Regions from separate parts of the Paenibacillus sp. WLX2291 genome, predicted to be linked through region 1. Evidence: predicted binding sites of a transcription regulator. Region 1 holds the regulator's gene; the other holds the start of a gene.
The links. The regulator Rex, encoded in region 1, represses fermentation and respiration genes when NADH is low (regulators of the CRP and FNR family bind a similar motif). The targets are predictions, from matches to a motif close to TTGTGAAATATTTCACAA.
Positions count from the first base shown of each region.

Region 2: a site for Rex is predicted at 4,168-4,185, ahead of nirB (nitrite reductase large subunit NirB). Genes of this name have one in related genera too.

Region 1 covers NZ_CP176755.1:3,450,930-3,459,264, reverse strand. The annotation lists gene dinG (ATP-dependent DNA helicase DinG) at 177-3,071, shown strand; gene ACDE64_RS14700 (redox-sensing transcriptional repressor Rex) at 3,068-3,727, shown strand; gene ACDE64_RS14695 (amidohydrolase) at 3,708-5,015, shown strand; gene ACDE64_RS14690 (DUF5590 domain-containing protein) at 5,051-5,584, shown strand; gene ACDE64_RS14685 (2-isopropylmalate synthase) at 5,797-7,368, opposite strand; T-box leader at 7,595-7,828, opposite strand; gene ACDE64_RS14680 (methyl-accepting chemotaxis protein) at 8,089-8,335, opposite strand, start outside.
Region 2 covers NZ_CP176755.1:4,528,798-4,537,132, reverse strand. The annotation lists gene ACDE64_RS19435 (hypothetical protein) at 1-153, shown strand, start outside; gene ACDE64_RS19430 (hypothetical protein) at 240-452, shown strand; gene ACDE64_RS19425 (stalk domain-containing protein) at 756-2,408, shown strand; gene ACDE64_RS19420 (DUF1273 domain-containing protein) at 2,685-3,296, shown strand; gene ACDE64_RS19415 (DUF523 domain-containing protein) at 3,309-3,803, shown strand; gene nirB (nitrite reductase large subunit NirB) at 4,263-6,686, shown strand; gene nirD (nitrite reductase small subunit NirD) at 6,777-7,100, shown strand; gene ACDE64_RS19400 (methionine ABC transporter ATP-binding protein) at 7,361-8,122, shown strand; gene ACDE64_RS19395 (methionine ABC transporter permease) at 8,142-8,335, shown strand, end outside.

The sequences.
Region 1 (8,335 bases):
TAATCATTCATAAACGCCGAAGCAGGGTGATACTGTGCGAGCCGATTCGCGCCCGGTATCACCTTTTGTTGTGATTGCATGTGGCTGATTTTCAAAACTGCGGTCTTCTGGTATGCTGATAGTTGAGTATGTTTACACCAGGATCAGACAACTGCAGGGAAAGGATTTAGACATCCATGAAATTTGCTGTACTGGATTTTGAAACAACAGGAACCCAATCGACGGATGATATTATCCAGGTGGGACTTGCCATTATAGATCATGATTTAACGATTTCACAAGTATATAGCTCGATGGTCAAACCGTCTGTTTCCATTCCGGCATTTATCAGCGGGTTGACTGGCATTAGCAATGACGATGTGAAGGACGCACCGGAACTTGACGATGTGATGCTGGATATGATTCCGTTGCTGGAAGACGCTGTACTGGTTGGACATAATGTAGGCTTTGACCTTGGCTTTTTGCAGCGTGCACTGGATCGCACCGGATACTTGCCATTTACGGGTCGTGTACTGGATACGATGGATTTTCTGCGCATTTTCTTTCCGAATTTGCCTAGTTACCAGCTCAGTATGGTCAGCAGTTCACTTGGTTTTCAGCATGATCGTCCGCATCAGGCGGATAGCGATGCGCTGGCAACGGCTTACGTTTTCTTAAAATGTATAGAGGAGCTGGATGAGCTGCCGCTCATTACGGTGCAGCGGTTGTCCGAGCTGTTCGACAATCAGGATAGCGATCTGGGTTGGTATTTTGACGGTGTACGTATGCAGCGTGAAGCACAGCCGGTACAGGATTTGGACAGTCATCGTTTTTATCGTCAGCTGGCACTCAAAGTAGGCGACTGGATCGATATTCCGTCCGCCGAGGATGAGCGCGGCAATATGCCGCTGGCAGATACGTCCTTTGAACAATTTTTGGAGCAGGTCAAAGATAATCTGCGCAAGCTGTTACCGGATTATGAGGAACGGCAACCGCAGAATCATATGTTTGACGAGGTGATCAAGGCGCTGTCAGATGACAAGCATCTACTGATCGAGGCAGGTACGGGAACGGGCAAATCGCTCGGCTATTTGCTGCCTTCCATTTATCATAGTGTCAAGAATAGTGAGCGCGTCATGGTCAGCACGCATACGATCAATCTACAGGAGCAGCTGCGCGAGCGCGATGTTCCGCTGTTGACGCAGGTGATTCCGTTTGCTTTTCGTGCTGCCGTGTTCAAGGGACGACAGCATTATTTGTGTCTGCGCAAATTTGAGCATAAAATAAATACAAAAGAATTCCAGAGTCCGAAGGAAGATGTGTTGATTGCAGCTCAGATGATCGTCTGGCTGACAGCAACCGAAACCGGAGACGATGAGGAATTGAATATGGGCAACCGCGGCGGTGAATTCTGGGAAACGGTCGCAAGCGATACCGACTCTTGTCTGGGACGCGCCTGTCCGTGGTTCAAGCAGTGCTACTATCACCGTGCCAAGCATGAAGCGGGAGCCGCAGATGTGGTGATCACGAATCACTCCAAGCTGTTTACCGACATCAAGGCAGGGCATCAGTTGCTGCCTTCGTATGAACGACTGGTCATCGACGAGGCGCATCATCTGGAAGATGTGGCAGGGAAGCATCTGGGCATGCACATGAAATATTTCACATTGGTGCAACCGTTGCTGCGTCTGTTCAAGGATAGCAAAAATGGTCAGCTTGCCGTACTGCGCCAACAGCTAGGATCATCCGGCAGTGAACGCGGCATGGAGTGGGCGATTGCGATCGACAATCTGTATCCTGAATTGACGGATGTTAAAGAAGATTGGGATAAACTGAGCGAGTTGCTGTTTGCCCTTCTACCACAGCGCAGCGATGCCGCACCGGGCGAAGCGAGTCAATTTACCCTGCGTCTGTTACCGCAAAACAAACCCGAAGAGTGGGAAAAGATATCGGAACTGGAAAATCGCATTCATATTGCGCTCAGTCAGATCATCCGTCAGGGCGAACAAATGATGGGCAAAATCAAAGAGTCCGATGATATCTTGGCTAACGAAGGATTGGTTACCGACGTCACCGGACTGTTCAAAGATCTGGGTGCGGTACGCGATGATTTGCGTCATTTTGTTAAGCTGGACAGCGTAGAGACGGTGTACTGGTACGAAGCCAATGGCAATTACCGTAGCAAGTCGCTGCAAATGTATGCTGTTCCGGTTGATGTAAGTCAGCAGCTCAAAGAGCACTTTTTCGATAAAAAGAAAAGTATCATTCTAACGTCTGCAACACTCTCCATCGACAAAACATTCCAGTATATGATCGAACAGCTGGGACTCAAGGAAGCGGAGCAGCAGAACAAGCTCAATACGGTCATGCTAGAATCGCCATTCAATTATCGCGAGCAATCGCTTGTATTGATTCCGCGCGATTTTCCAAGTCTAAAAGGCAATGTGGGCGATCAGAACTTTGTGTCCATGCTCGCCGATTCGTTGGCAGATGCTGCCAAAGCGACAAGAGGACGTATGCTGGTATTATTTACCTCCTATCGGATGCTCAAGCAGGTGTATGAGCCATTGAAAGAGAATTTATCTACAAGTGAGATTGCCGTATTCGGTCAGGGCGTGGATGGCGGCAGCCGCACCAAGTTGACGCGTCGTTTTCAGGAGCATCCGGCTTCCGTATTGCTCGGAACAAGCAGCTTCTGGGAAGGCGTCGATATTCCGGGCGAGGCGCTGACCTGCTTGGCGATTGTGCGGTTGCCATTCCAGCCGCCGAATCATCCGCTCGTAGAAGCCAAAAGTGAACGTTTGAAAAAAGAAAAGAAAAACCCATTTATGAAATTATCCGTGCCGCAGGCAGTGATCCGGTTCAAGCAGGGCTTTGGACGTCTCGTCCGAACGGCAAACGACCGAGGAATCGTACTCATTTATGATACGCGGGTGATAGAGGCATATTACGGCAGACATTTCCTATATTCCCTGCCGGGTCCCAAAATGGAACATATGCCGACCCACCAGATGATTCCCCGTATCGCCGAATGGCTGGAACAACGACCGCTTGAAACGGAAGCTGCAAATCAAGAGGGGGAGCAAGCATGAAATCCGAAAAAATATCTGAAGCTGTCGTGCGAAGATTACCTGTCTATCTGAGATATCTGAATGAGCTGCATACCCGCGAGGTGCCTACTGTTTCCTCGCAGGAGCTGGGGCAAAAGCTGGATCTGAATCCGGCACAAATCCGCAAGGATCTCGCCTACTTCGGCGACTTTGGACGCAAAGGCATCGGCTATGATGTATCGTATCTAATCGAGAAGATTCGTCATATTCTGAAGCTGGATCAGCAGATCAATGTGGCACTGATCGGTGCCGGTAATCTGGGACATGCTCTGTCCAACTATAATGCGTACTTACAAGAAACGATGAAGATTATCGCTGTATTCGATTCGTACGAGCCGAAGGTTGGCAGCAAGATCAATACATTGACCGTACAACCGATTAGCGAATTGTCGCATGCGGTAAAAGAACAAAATATCCGCGTCGGCATTATCACTGTGCCGAATACGGAAGCGCAGCGTGTCGCGGATCAGTTGATTGAAGCGGGCATCGAGGCGATTCTGAATTTTGCACCGATTATTTTGAGAACACCACCGCATGTGCGTGTGCATACAGCTGATTTTACGACCGATCTGCTCAGTCTGGCTTATTACCTTGAAGATGGAAAGGAATTAGAAATCAATGAACAACTCTCCGAGTAAATGGATCATCAAAAATGGTATTTTCGCCGTACCTAACGCCGAGAAGCCAGTACTGCACGGTTATATGGTCGTTGAGGATGACCTGATTACGTATATTGGCGAAGAGGAGCCACAGGTAGGCGATGACGTTGCTGTTGTGGACGGACGCCACCAATTCTTTATCCCGGGTCTGGTGAACAGTCACGGTCATGCAGCGATGTCGCTGCTGCGCGGCTTCGGCGACGATCTGGCGCTGCAAGTATGGTTGCAGGAGAAAATGTGGCCGATGGAAGCCAAATTTACGAGCGATGATGTCTACACTGGAACCGCGCTGTCAGTACTGGAAATGCTCAAAGGCGGCACTACCACATTCCTCGATATGTACGATCGTTCTGAGCGTGTAGCAGAAGTCGTAGAGCAATCTGGCATGAGAGCCGTGCTGATGAGAGGCGTTATCGGTCTGTGTTCAGAAGAAGAACAAAAGCAAAAGCTGAACCAATCGATTCAATTCGTACGCGACTGGCATGGCAAAGCAGACGGACGCATCACAACGATGATGTCTCCGCATGCGCCTTATACCTGTCCGCCTGCTTATATCGAGCAATTCGTGCAAGCTGCACACGATCTGGATGTGCCGCTGCATACCCATATGTCCGAAACGATTGCCGAAGTAGAGCAAAACGTGCGTGATTATGGTCTGCGTCCGGTTGCCCATCTGGAGAAATTGGGCATGTTCACCCGTCCCACATTGCTGGCACATGCCGTGCATCTGAATGACGAAGAGATTGCTACACTGGCAGCTCATAACGTTACTATTTCCCACAATCCGGGTAGCAACCTGAAGCTTGCCAGCGGTGTAGCACGCGTGCCGGATCTGTTAAAAGCCGGTGTCATCGTATCTCTCGGTACAGACGGCCCAGCCAGCAACAACAACCTTGATATGTTTGAGGAAATGCGTCTAGCAGCACTCATTCACAAAGGTGTATCTGGCGATCCAACCGCTGTACCTGCATCGGAAGCATTGCTCATGGGTACAGAATACGGTGCCAAATCGGTATTCCTAAACAATACTGGTACCTTCAAAGTCGGTATGAAGGCAGATATTACGTCGCTCAATATCGATCAGCCGCATTTCCTGCCGTTCACCGATTTCATTTCTCATACGGTCTATTCTGCATGTGCCAAAGACGTGCTGCATGTATGGGTAGATGGCAAACAGCTGATCAAAGACGGCGTATCGCTGACACTGGATGAAGAGAAAATTCGCCGCGAAGCACAATCGGCATTTGAAGGCTTGCTTACACGCTGACCGAAAGCGTAACGATACAGAAAGGATGGCGTGTCTTGCGAAATTTGGGAACGGGTAAATGGATTGCGATCATCATTACAGTGGTCGGTCTGATTATTCTAGGTGTGAACCAGTTTTATGTACATGTGATGGCAAAGCCGTGGAGTCAGGAGCAGGCGGCACTGGAAGTAGCGCAGCAAAATGCCAAGCTGTCTGCTGTAACGACGAGCTATCACTCCGTATGGAATGAAAAGTCCATCTACTGGGTCATTCAGGGTCAGAACGATCAGCAGCAGGATGTGATGGTCTGGGTAAAATTCAACGAAGACGGTACACCAGCTGAAGGTACTAACGCTGTACATGTCGAGAAAACCGTCGGTACGATCACACAGCAGCGAGCAGCAGAGCTGTTGCAACAAGATCTGCCCGGCGCCGAGGCAGTTCGCGCTGTCCCCGGCTCGTACAACGGCAAGTATGCTTGGCAAGTATTTGCCAAGTCGGGCGATACGTATTACTACGTATTTTATAACTTCCGCGACGGCACTAAGCTGGGCGGACCAATGCAATTGCCGAATACGCTCACTCCGTAATATGAAGCTGGGCTGATGGTGTTATATACGACCATCTGTATGTACGAGAAACTCTAACAAGAAATTCTAATGAGAAATTCTAATGAGAAACTCCATGTATAAAAAGAATCCGACGACACGCAGAGTTGCGCATCGTTGGATTCTTTTTTTGTAGATCGTTCACCGATCGGTATACTATTTTTCTTTGATTGACCAGTCGGCTTTATCAAATGTTACACACGGGATAATTGACCTTCTCCAGTTGCGCCGCCGGATGTGTCCAGCACGATTGCGTTGACCCCATTCAAGAAAGCAAGTCCGCTCGCCTTGATAATATCGGTATCCATCGCTTTGCCCGTATACAGACGACCTTCATACTCCAATTGAATGTTGACACGTCCGATTGCTTCTTGACCGCTAGAGATGCTGTTGATTTTGTAATGCTTCAATGTTGCCTGTACACCAGTCAGCGCACGGATCGCACCGTACATCGCGTCAATGGGACCATCGCCGATTGCACTGCCTGCATGGACTTCGCCGCCTTTTTTCAATTGCACGGTTGCTGTCGGATGCAGACTGCCGGTGACGACCTGGAACGTATCCAGTTCATACAGTGCATGATGATCCTGATGATCAGTATGCTGTTCATTGGGCTGGTTCAGCAAGAAAAACAGATCATGATCGTAGATTTCTTTTTTGCGGTCAGCCAGTTCCAGATAGCGGGCGAACAATTCTTCAAATTGCTGCTCACTAGCAGCGATATAGCCCAGCTTGGCAATCGCATTTTTGAACGCATGGCGACCAGAGCGGGCGGTCAGCACCAGTTCCATTTCACCGGCACCGACTTGCTCCGGCGACATAATCTCGTACACATTTTTGTCTTTGAGCAGCCCGTCCTGATGAATGCCGGATGAATGGGCAAAGGCATTTTCGCCCGTAATCGCTTTGTTCACCTGTACATCCAGCCCAGTCAAATGCGTGAGCAGGCGGGAGGTGTTCATAATCTCCTCCGTGCGGATACCAGTAGCACATTGGTAACGCTCTTCACGTACTTTGAGCGCCATGACTACTTCTTCCAGCGACGTATTCCCCGCGCGTTCTCCCAGTCCGTTGATCGTACATTCAACTTTTTGCGCACCAGCGCGAATGGCGCTCAGCGTGTTCGCAGTTGCCAGACCCAGATCGTTATGGCAGTGGACGCTCAGCATGACAGAATCGTCCAGATTTTTCAGGCGATCATTCAAACGGGAGATCAGATGACCAAATTCCTCTGGTTCCGCATAACCGACCGTATCTGGCACATTGATAATCGTAGCACCAGCGCGCACGACCGCTTCAATCGTTTGCCATAAATATTCGAACTCCGAGCGTGACGCATCCTCTGTGGAATATTGCACCTGCGGCATCAGCGTACGCGCATATTTGACCGCATCGACACCCATCTGCATCACGGCATCGCGGGAACGATTGAATTTCTTCTCCACATGCACATTGGATGTACCCAGCACGATATGAATAAATGGATTGTGCGCATCACGAATACTTTCGTAGACGGCATCGATATCGTTTTTGACGGCGCGTGCCAGAGCGGTAATATGTGTACGTTCACCAGCTTGACGAGCAATATGCTGCACTGCTTCAAAATCACCGCGTGACGAAGCAGGAAAACCAGCTTCGATCATATCTACTTGCAGACGCTCCAGTTGGCGGGCAAACTCGACTTTTTGCCGCAGATTCATACGTGCTCCAGGTACTTGCTCACCATCGCGCAGTGTTGTGTCCAATACAGTAATCATACGGTTCATAGATATAACCTCCTGAGATATGTGGTAGTAAATACGGTTTGTTCAGCAATACTTTGGATGTACTAGATCGTTAAGAAGATATTCAAAATCAATGAAATAGTAAAGTACAATATTGCAGTCTATACCTGTTTCTAAGAGATGCTGTAATTAAGCTGCAGATTGTTAATATATATCAAGCAGGGCTGTTCAACTCCGGAAATTGAACAGCAAAAAGCCCCGTCTCCATAATAGAGACGAGGCATTACCCGCGGTACCACTCTAATTAACCGCCAGCATACAGCGGTTCAGCTTGTTCGATGGCTAACACCATCTATCCTTGTAACGGAGGAACTCCGGCTCACCCTACATATCGGGCAGCTGTTCATAGACCAGTTCGGAATGATTCACACTACCGCTTTGCACCAACCAGCGGCTCTCTGTAAGCATCGTCATTCGTACTCTTTCTACTCATCACATTTATTTGTATCCAAAGTATGTAAATTTGTTACATAATGTATCACAGCCTTAAATGAAAAAGCAAGCGTTTTATAAAAAAGAAACATATGACTACACAAAAACGATTGAAAATATGCCCACCCTGTTTCGCTACATCTCGGCAGGGCGGGCATTTTGATGAATGATGAATGATGAATGATGAATGATGAATGATGAATGATGAATGATGAATGATGAATGATGAATGATGAATGATGAATGATGAATGATGAATGATGGGATGGATTACAGTTTGAATTGTGATACCGTTTCTTGCAATTTCTCCGCCATGCTATGCAGTGTAGCGGTGTGCGCAGTACTTTGCTCCAAAAATGCCAGTTGCTCCTCAGCTGCGGCGCTAACACTTTCTGTACCGGAGGCGATGCTGCCGGTAGTGGTGGAGATGTATTCCATCGATTCGACAACTTTGCCAGAGTGACCAGCAAGATTGCGCAGAGCTTCGGTAACTTCGCCAATCTCTTGGGTGGTGCGA
Region 2 (8,335 bases), 1.1 Mb from region 1:
CATTTGCCAGATACGCTGCGTATGCGTTATGACATGCAACCGGAAATGATCGTCGGCGGTGCCGAGCGCTTTCGGTTCCTGTCTGCTAGCAGTGGCGGCGCGGTACTGGCATTGCTGAATACGCATCGGCAACAGGTATATTTGCTAGAATAAGTACATGCGTATTGTCAGGCAATTGTTGTCGTTTTGGGATAGAGTTGACGGTTACGATATGCTATGATGGAGCTGAGGTGAGTCTATTGACGACAGAACATAATCAACCAGCATCCACATCGGAAGAGGCTTCAGCGAAAAAGCTGAGTCAAGCCGAGATGGCTAAACGTCTGCTGGCACAGAAAAAGCAAGGCAATCAAGGCAAAGGTGGCAACGGACAACAATCCACCGGCACCAAATCGATGAAAAGCCAGATGACCAAAAAAGTAAACAACCAGCGCAAAAAGATGGGAACCTAATCTCTTCCCATGCGCAGTCTGATTTACTGCATCCATAATATTCATCCCGAAAAGACCGATTCGCTGATCCGAACCGGTCTTTTTTGTGCGCGAATTTTTATTTTGTAAACGATCGCAATTATTCCTCACTGTACATATGAAATTCACAAAGCAGCAGTAAGATGTGTTTGTCAGCAGGAAGAGAACACACGAAAATCTCCTTTATACGAATTTATACTCTTTCATGCTTGGATTTGATTGTATACTACGCTTCATCCATACACAGGATATACACACTATTTTATTCAAAGGAAGGGAATTCCCATGACACGAAAATCCGGTATCAAAGGCTTTATTCTCGGCGCAGCATTGACCGCCGTATTGACCACTTCATTCTCCGCTTACGCTGCACCCATTCAGAAAAGCGTCTCCGCCGCACTAAGCGATGTGAAGATCATGCTGAATGGTCAGCAAACAACACTTACCGACAGTTCTGGTAACACAGTAGAACCGATCAATTATAACGGTACGATCTATTTGCCAATCCGTGCATTGTCCAAAGCACTCGGCGTGACCGCAGCCTATGATAGCACCAACTCTACGGTCAAGCTGACCAGCGGTACGACTGCTACAGCAGACGACGAAAGCACTGGCGCAGATATCAATACCGATGAGAATGTACCTGCCAAGCCGGAAGGCGATCTGGCACCAGCCAAACCGGACGGTGATCAAGCACCAGCCAAGCCAGATGGCACCGATAGCGGCTACGGTACAGATGCCAAAGTCGAAGGTACAGGCAAATATACACAATCCGGCGATACCGTCACCAAATCGGATCAGACGATTGCTGCAACCGAAGCCGACCAATCCGCCGTCAAAGTATCCGACAGCGGAACACTGACCCTGACCGACTCAACCATTACCAAAACTGGCGATACATCGTCTGAAGATAACAGTAACTTTTACGGTTTGAATGCTGCGGTTCTGTCGGAATCCGGCAGTACAGTTACGGTAAAAAATACATCCATTATGACCGATGCAGACGGCTCTAACGCAACCTTCTCCACTGGCGAAGGCTCGGTACTGAACATCTCTGATTCTACGATCCAAACAAGTCAAGATTCCTCGCGCGGTTTGGATGCAACGATGACTGGCACGGTCAACGCGACGAATGTGAAGATCACGACAGCTGGCGAACACGCTGCTGCAATTGCTACCGATCGTGGTGAAGGTACAGTGAATGTAACTGGCGGCACAATGAACACATCCGGCGAAGGCTCACCAGGCATCTATTCTACTGGTAAGATTACCGTATCCGGTGCGACGATCAAAGCAACTGGCTCCGAAGCTGTCGTTATCGAAGGTCGGAACTCCGCTACGGTGAAAAATACATCCCTGACTGGTGCAGGTACACGCGGTGTCATGATCTATCAAAGCTATTCCGGCGATGCTGAAGATGGCACAGGTACATTTACAATGACTGGCGGCTCGCTCAATGCAACTGCTGGACCGATCTTCTATTCCACGAATACGGATGCAGTCATTAACCTGAACAATGCCGATGTAACGGGAGCTTCCGGCACGCTGTTGCAGGCTCAAGCTGACAAATGGGGCACCACCGGTTCCAATGGTGCGATTGTGACGTTGAATGCGAATAATCAAGAGTTATCCGGCAATGTTATCGGCGACAGCCTGAGCACGATTACGCTCAAACTGGCTACTGATAGCACTTGGTCAGGCGCATTGAACAGCGATCAGAAGCTGAAATCGGCAACCTTGAAGCTGGATGTAACGAGCAGCTGGAACGTAACTGCCAATTCCTACGTGACTGCTCTGACTGACAGTGACACAACGCTGGCAAATATCAACGACAACGGTCATACGATCTACTACGATGCCGACAACAGTGCCAACAGCTGGTTGAACGGCAAAACGGTAACCTTGCAGGACGGTGGTAAACTGACTCCGATGTCATAAGAGACTTGCATACTCGTATGCTCGCCTATAAAATCAATGGATTGTTCGTGTGTGATATGTAGTAATAATGATTGAAATGAGTCGTTCTATACCTCTATGTGACTTACGCGTTTACGTAAAATATCCAGAACATCAATCGCTTGTTCATAATTGTAGCCTGCTGCCTTTAATGGAGCAGGCTTTTCACTTTTCGCCCGGTAACATGATATGATGAATAACAGAATCATGTATAGGGACATCATAGAACAATGGAAACGGAAGCGGAGGCAGAACAGCATGAAGAATCTACTCGTCACCGGCTACCGTGCGCATGAACTGAGCATTTTCAGTCAAAAGCATGAAGGCATCCACTATATCCGTCAGGCGATCCGCAGTAAGCTAATTCCGCTGCTGGAAGAAGGCTTGGAATGGGTGATTACGCCTGGACAGTACGGCGTCGATCTGTGGGCGTGCGAGACGGCAATTGAATTGAAGCAGGAGTATCCACAGCTGCGGGTGTCGATATTGTCCGCGTTTGCTAATCCAGAGGAACGTTGGAGCGATGACAAGAAGGACTATTACAATCAGATTTTGAAAGGCATTGATTTCCACGGCATCGTCAGCAACCAGCCGTATCAGGGCATCTGGCAATTCAAAGCGCGTGATGAACTGCTGTTCCGCAAAACAGACGGCATTGTGCTAGTATATGACGAAGATGCAGGAGAAGGCAGCCCGCGCTTCGTAAAAGAAGAAGCGCTCAAGCGTCAGCAGGAGGAAGGGTATCGTTATATTAGCATCAACTCCGAGGATATTCAGGGCATTGCTGACGAAGAGCGATTGGAGCAGCAATGGGAAGAACCGGAGATGGAGAGGAACGGTAGCCGGAATGAATTGGGCGATGAGATTTGAGGAGGGATGGACATGATCGGAATCAGTGCATGTCTGACTGGTGCCGCTTGCCGGTACGACGGACGCAGCAATCTGGTACAGCCGCTGGATGAAATGATCTCAGCAGGCACAGCCGTCGCTTTTTGCCCGGAAGTGCTGGGCGGTCTGAGTACACCACGCGAACCAGCGGAGATTGTGGGCGGTACAGCGGAGGATGTATGGGAAGGACAGGCAAAAGTGCTGACGGTATCCGGTGAAGATGTGACGGCTGCTTTTCAACACGGTGCACAGCTTGCACTGGAACAAGCGCAGCAGGCTGGTATTACAGTAGCAGTGTTAAAAGCGAACAGCCCATCCTGCGGCAGCCGGATGGTATACGATGGTACCTTTAGCGGTAGCAAATTGCCTGGCTCCGGTTTGACGGCAGCGTTATTTCGCCGTCATGGCATTATCGTGCTGGATGAGCATATGCTGGAGCAATTGCCAGATATGGTTGCTGCGAACGCTGGACAGAGCAAAGTGTACTGACCATCCGTCTTCATGCAGATCGGTAGATACCGTATAACATTTGAATAAGAGTAAAAACCATGCAATGAACATCATCTGAATAGGATGTGGATCGCATGGTTTTTACTTTTATTTTGAATACATAAAAAATACATAGATAGGTTCGGAATTTAAAATTATATATAGTCAAATGTTATTCACATTTGGATGAAGATAGCAAAGATTCGATTATTTCGTATGTTCCTTGTTAAATGAATTTATGCAAGCTAACTATACGCAGCAGGTAGGCTTCTTACAAAAAATAAGGTGATCTAGATCACATCATGCCTATTTTACCAGCGGTATACTGGGTACATCAAAAGCATTTAATTTTAGATATTAAAGATTGTGAAATATGTAACATAGTTATGATACATCACCCTATAGATAGGCATATCATTGCCGAAGCGACAACAACAGAAATAAACGGAGGGAAACGTAATGACCACAACACGTGAACGACTTGTACTGATTGGAAACGGAATGGCAGGCGTAGCAACACTGGAGCAGATTATCAAATTAGGCGGCAATTATGATATCACCGTCATCGGTAGCGAACCACATCCGAACTATAACCGGATCATGCTGTCCTACGTACTGGAAGGCAGTCAGACGATTGATGATATCGTGCTGAACAGCCGCGAATGGTATGAGGAGAATGGCATCACGCTGCATACTGGTGTCACAGTCACATCGATTGACAATGACAATCGCCTGATCATGACAGATAACGGCACAGCGGTTCCTTACGACAAAGTGATTATCGCTACTGGCTCCAGCTCGCTCATTCTACCGATTCCGGGTCATGACAAGCAAGGTGTTGTCGGTTTCCGCGATATTGCAGATTGTCATCAGATGATGGAAGCAGCAGCTCATTATCCGCGCGCAGCCGTTATCGGCGGCGGATTGCTCGGTCTGGAAGCCGCCAAAGGTCTGGTTAGTCTCGGCATGGACGTCACGGTTGTGCATCTGATGAACGATCTGATGGAACGTCAACTGGATTACGTCGCTGCCGCTATGCTGAAAAAAGAACTGGAATCGCAAGGCATCAAATTCATGATGGGTGCACAAACGGCTGAACTGCAAGGCGGCGAACGCGTAGAAAGCCTATTGTTCAAAGATGGAACCGTACTGGAAGCTGACTTTGTCGTTATGGCAGCCGGTATCCGTCCGAATATAGCAGTGGCACGTAATAGTGGAATTGAAACAGAACGCGGCATTCTGGTTAACGACTATTTGCAAACATCGATGGACAACGTATATGCTGTCGGCGAATGCGTACAGCATCGTGGCAACTGCTACGGTTTGGTTGCTCCGCTGTTTGAACAAGGTATGGTACTTGCCAAACACATTTGCGGCAATCCAGCGACACCATATGAAGGTTCAACCGTATCCACCAAATTGAAAATCTCCGGCGTCGATGTATTCTCGGCTGGCGTCTTTATCGAAAATGAACAACAATCCGTCATCACCGCGCGTGATGATTGGAAGAAAACATATAAAAAGATCATTTTGCAAGACAATATGATCGTCGGTGCCGTCCTGTTTGGCGATATTAACGATTCGGCACAATTGCAAAAATTGATCCGCGATAGCGCACCGATGACTGACGAGCTGTATGCTGAGCTGATGGGCACCGGCGGTTGCAGTCATAGCAAGAAAAAAGCTTCGGTTGAAACGATGTCGGATGACGAAATCGTCTGCGGTTGTAACGGTGTTACCAAGCTGGATATCGTTAGTGCGATTCAAGACAAAGGGCTGACCAGCGTAGATGAGATCAAAGCTTGCACTGGCGCCACCCGCTCGTGTGGCGGTTGTAAACCCGTTGTGGAGCAAATTCTGCAATTCGTCCTCGGTGACGGCGCAGCTGTCGCTTCGAGCCAAGGAATGTGCGCTTGTACAACCCACAGCCGTGACGATGTAGTTGCTGCTATTCGCGACAAAGGTCTGAAAACGATCAAAGAAGTGATGAACGTGATGGAGTGGAAGCATCCTGAAGGCTGCTCGAAATGCCGTCCAGCGATCAACTACTATCTCGGTATGATCAACCCGGTTCAATATCAAGATGAAAAAGAATCGCGCTTCGTCAACGAACGCATGAACGCCAATATTCAAAAAGACGGCACCTACACTGTAGTCCCACGGATGTACGGCGGTGTTACGACACCAGAAGATCTGAAAAAAATCGCCGACGTCTCGGTCAAATACAATGTCAAAGCTGTAAAAATGACGGGCGGACAACGGATCGACCTGATCGGTGTACAAAAAGAAGACCTGCCCAGCGTCTGGGAAGAACTTGATATGCCATCTGGGTACGCCTACGCCAAATCGCTCCGTACCGTCAAAACCTGTGTCGGCTCCCAATTTTGCCGCTTTGGTACACAGGATTCGATGGGCATGGGCGCCCTACTGGAACAGCGGTTTGAACGTCTCGACTTCCCTGCCAAATTCAAAATGGCAGTTAACGGCTGCCCACGCAACTGCGCTGAATCGTGTACGAAAGACATCGGCATCGTCGGCAACGATGGCGGCTGGGAGATCTTCATCGGCGGTAACGGCGGGATCAAGGCTCGTCTGGCGGATTCGTTCTGCAAAGTAAAAACTGATCAGGAGCTGATCGATCTGTGCGGCGCAATTATCCAATACTACCGCGAAACAGGGAAATATCTCGAACGCACCTCGGAGTGGGTGGAGCGCATGGGACTGGAATCGATCAGAGCGGCTGTGCTGGACGATGAGAACAATCGCCAACAGCTAATCGAACGCGTCAATCTGGCGCTGGCACAAGTCGAAGATCCATGGAAACAAGTACTGAACGACGAACAAACGCGCACCGCCCTATTTGGCAAAAAAGTAGAAGTATAAATAATCAAGAGTAGTATGAATCGCCAATAATATAAATCAGCAATAGAAGTGTACAGCATCCATACGATGCAGCAAAGGAGAGGATTAGCGATGAACAGCACACAACATTTTTACCCCGCAGGAACCAAACATGAATTTCTAAGCCGAATCGGACGTGTTCTGGAGATCCAAGGTCTGGAACTTGCCGTATTCCGCACGTCAGACGATCAAGTCTTCGCGCTCGAAAATCGCAACCCGCATCCGAAGGGTGGACCAATTGCCGAAGGCATCGTCTCCGGTCACGTTCTATATGATCCACTGTATGATTGGCAGATCGATCTGGAAACTGGATTGGTGCAAGCGCCGGATGAAGGGCAAGTACGCACATTCCCGGTTAAGGTGGAACAGGATCAGGTCTGGATCGCCGTTGGATGAGTTGGATATGACAAAATCATTTGTATATAGCACCGCCTGTATTGCCGTCATGAGAGCGACAATACAGGCGGTGTTTGTTTGTATAGAAGGAACGCGTAGTATCTTCATACATATTTCATTTTTAATAACCTGTGAAAAATAGTGACACAGGCGCAGCATTTGCTTATAATGTAGCAGGAGTAACAGGCTATAACAGATATACCAAAATAGTAATACACTTATCCTCATCGGTCCGGATTGAGGCGGAGGAGGGAATAGCAATGATTACGCTGGAAGGCGTGAGCAAATATTTTGGCAAAATTGGTAGTACACTTCCTGCGGTCAAGCAGGTGGATTTGCATATTGGTGCAGGCGATATTCATGGCATCGTCGGCAGCAGTGGCGCAGGTAAATCTACACTACTGCGTATGATCAACATGCTAGAGCGTCCTGATGAAGGTCGTGTCATCGTAGGCGAACAGCAGTTGACCACCTTGTCGGAACGTCAATTGCGTCCAGTACGCCAGCGAATCGGTATGATTTTTCAGCAATTCAATCTGGTGCACAATCGTACCGTTGGCGGCAATGTGTCAGCGGCGCTCGAACTAGCAGGCATCAAGCGGGCAGAACGAGAACAGCGCATTAAAGAGTGTCTGGAGCAGGTTGGCTTGTTGGATCGAATCCAATATTATCCGTCTCAATTAAGCGGAGGGCAGCGCCAGCGTGTTGGCATTGCGCGTGCGATTGCTACACGTCCGCAGGTGCTGTTATGCGATGAACCGACATCAGCGCTTGATCCCGGTACGACCGCAGATATTCTCGGGCTGCTTCGGCAGATCAACGAGCAGCTGGGCGTAACGATTATACTTGTTACGCATGAGATGGATGTAGTGAAAAGCCTCTGTCATACCGTCTCCGTCATGGAGCAGGGCATGATCGTGGAGAGGTATTCGCGCGCAGAGGACGGCTTTGCCCCTGCGCCGGATTATACGCTATCGTATCGTGAGCAATTGCTCGGCATCGGAGGTGGCGACCGTGGATAATACACGCACCTTCGGTGAAATGGTAGAGAAGTATCAGACAGAGATCTGGCAGGCGATTGGCGATACCTTTACAATGGTCGGCATTTCACTAGCAGCTGCCATTCTGATCGGTTTGCCGCTCGGTACTTGGATCTATATCACTCGCAAAGGACAGCTGTATGAAAATGTGTATCTGTCCGGGCTGCTGAACAGTATCGTCAATGTCGTACGTTC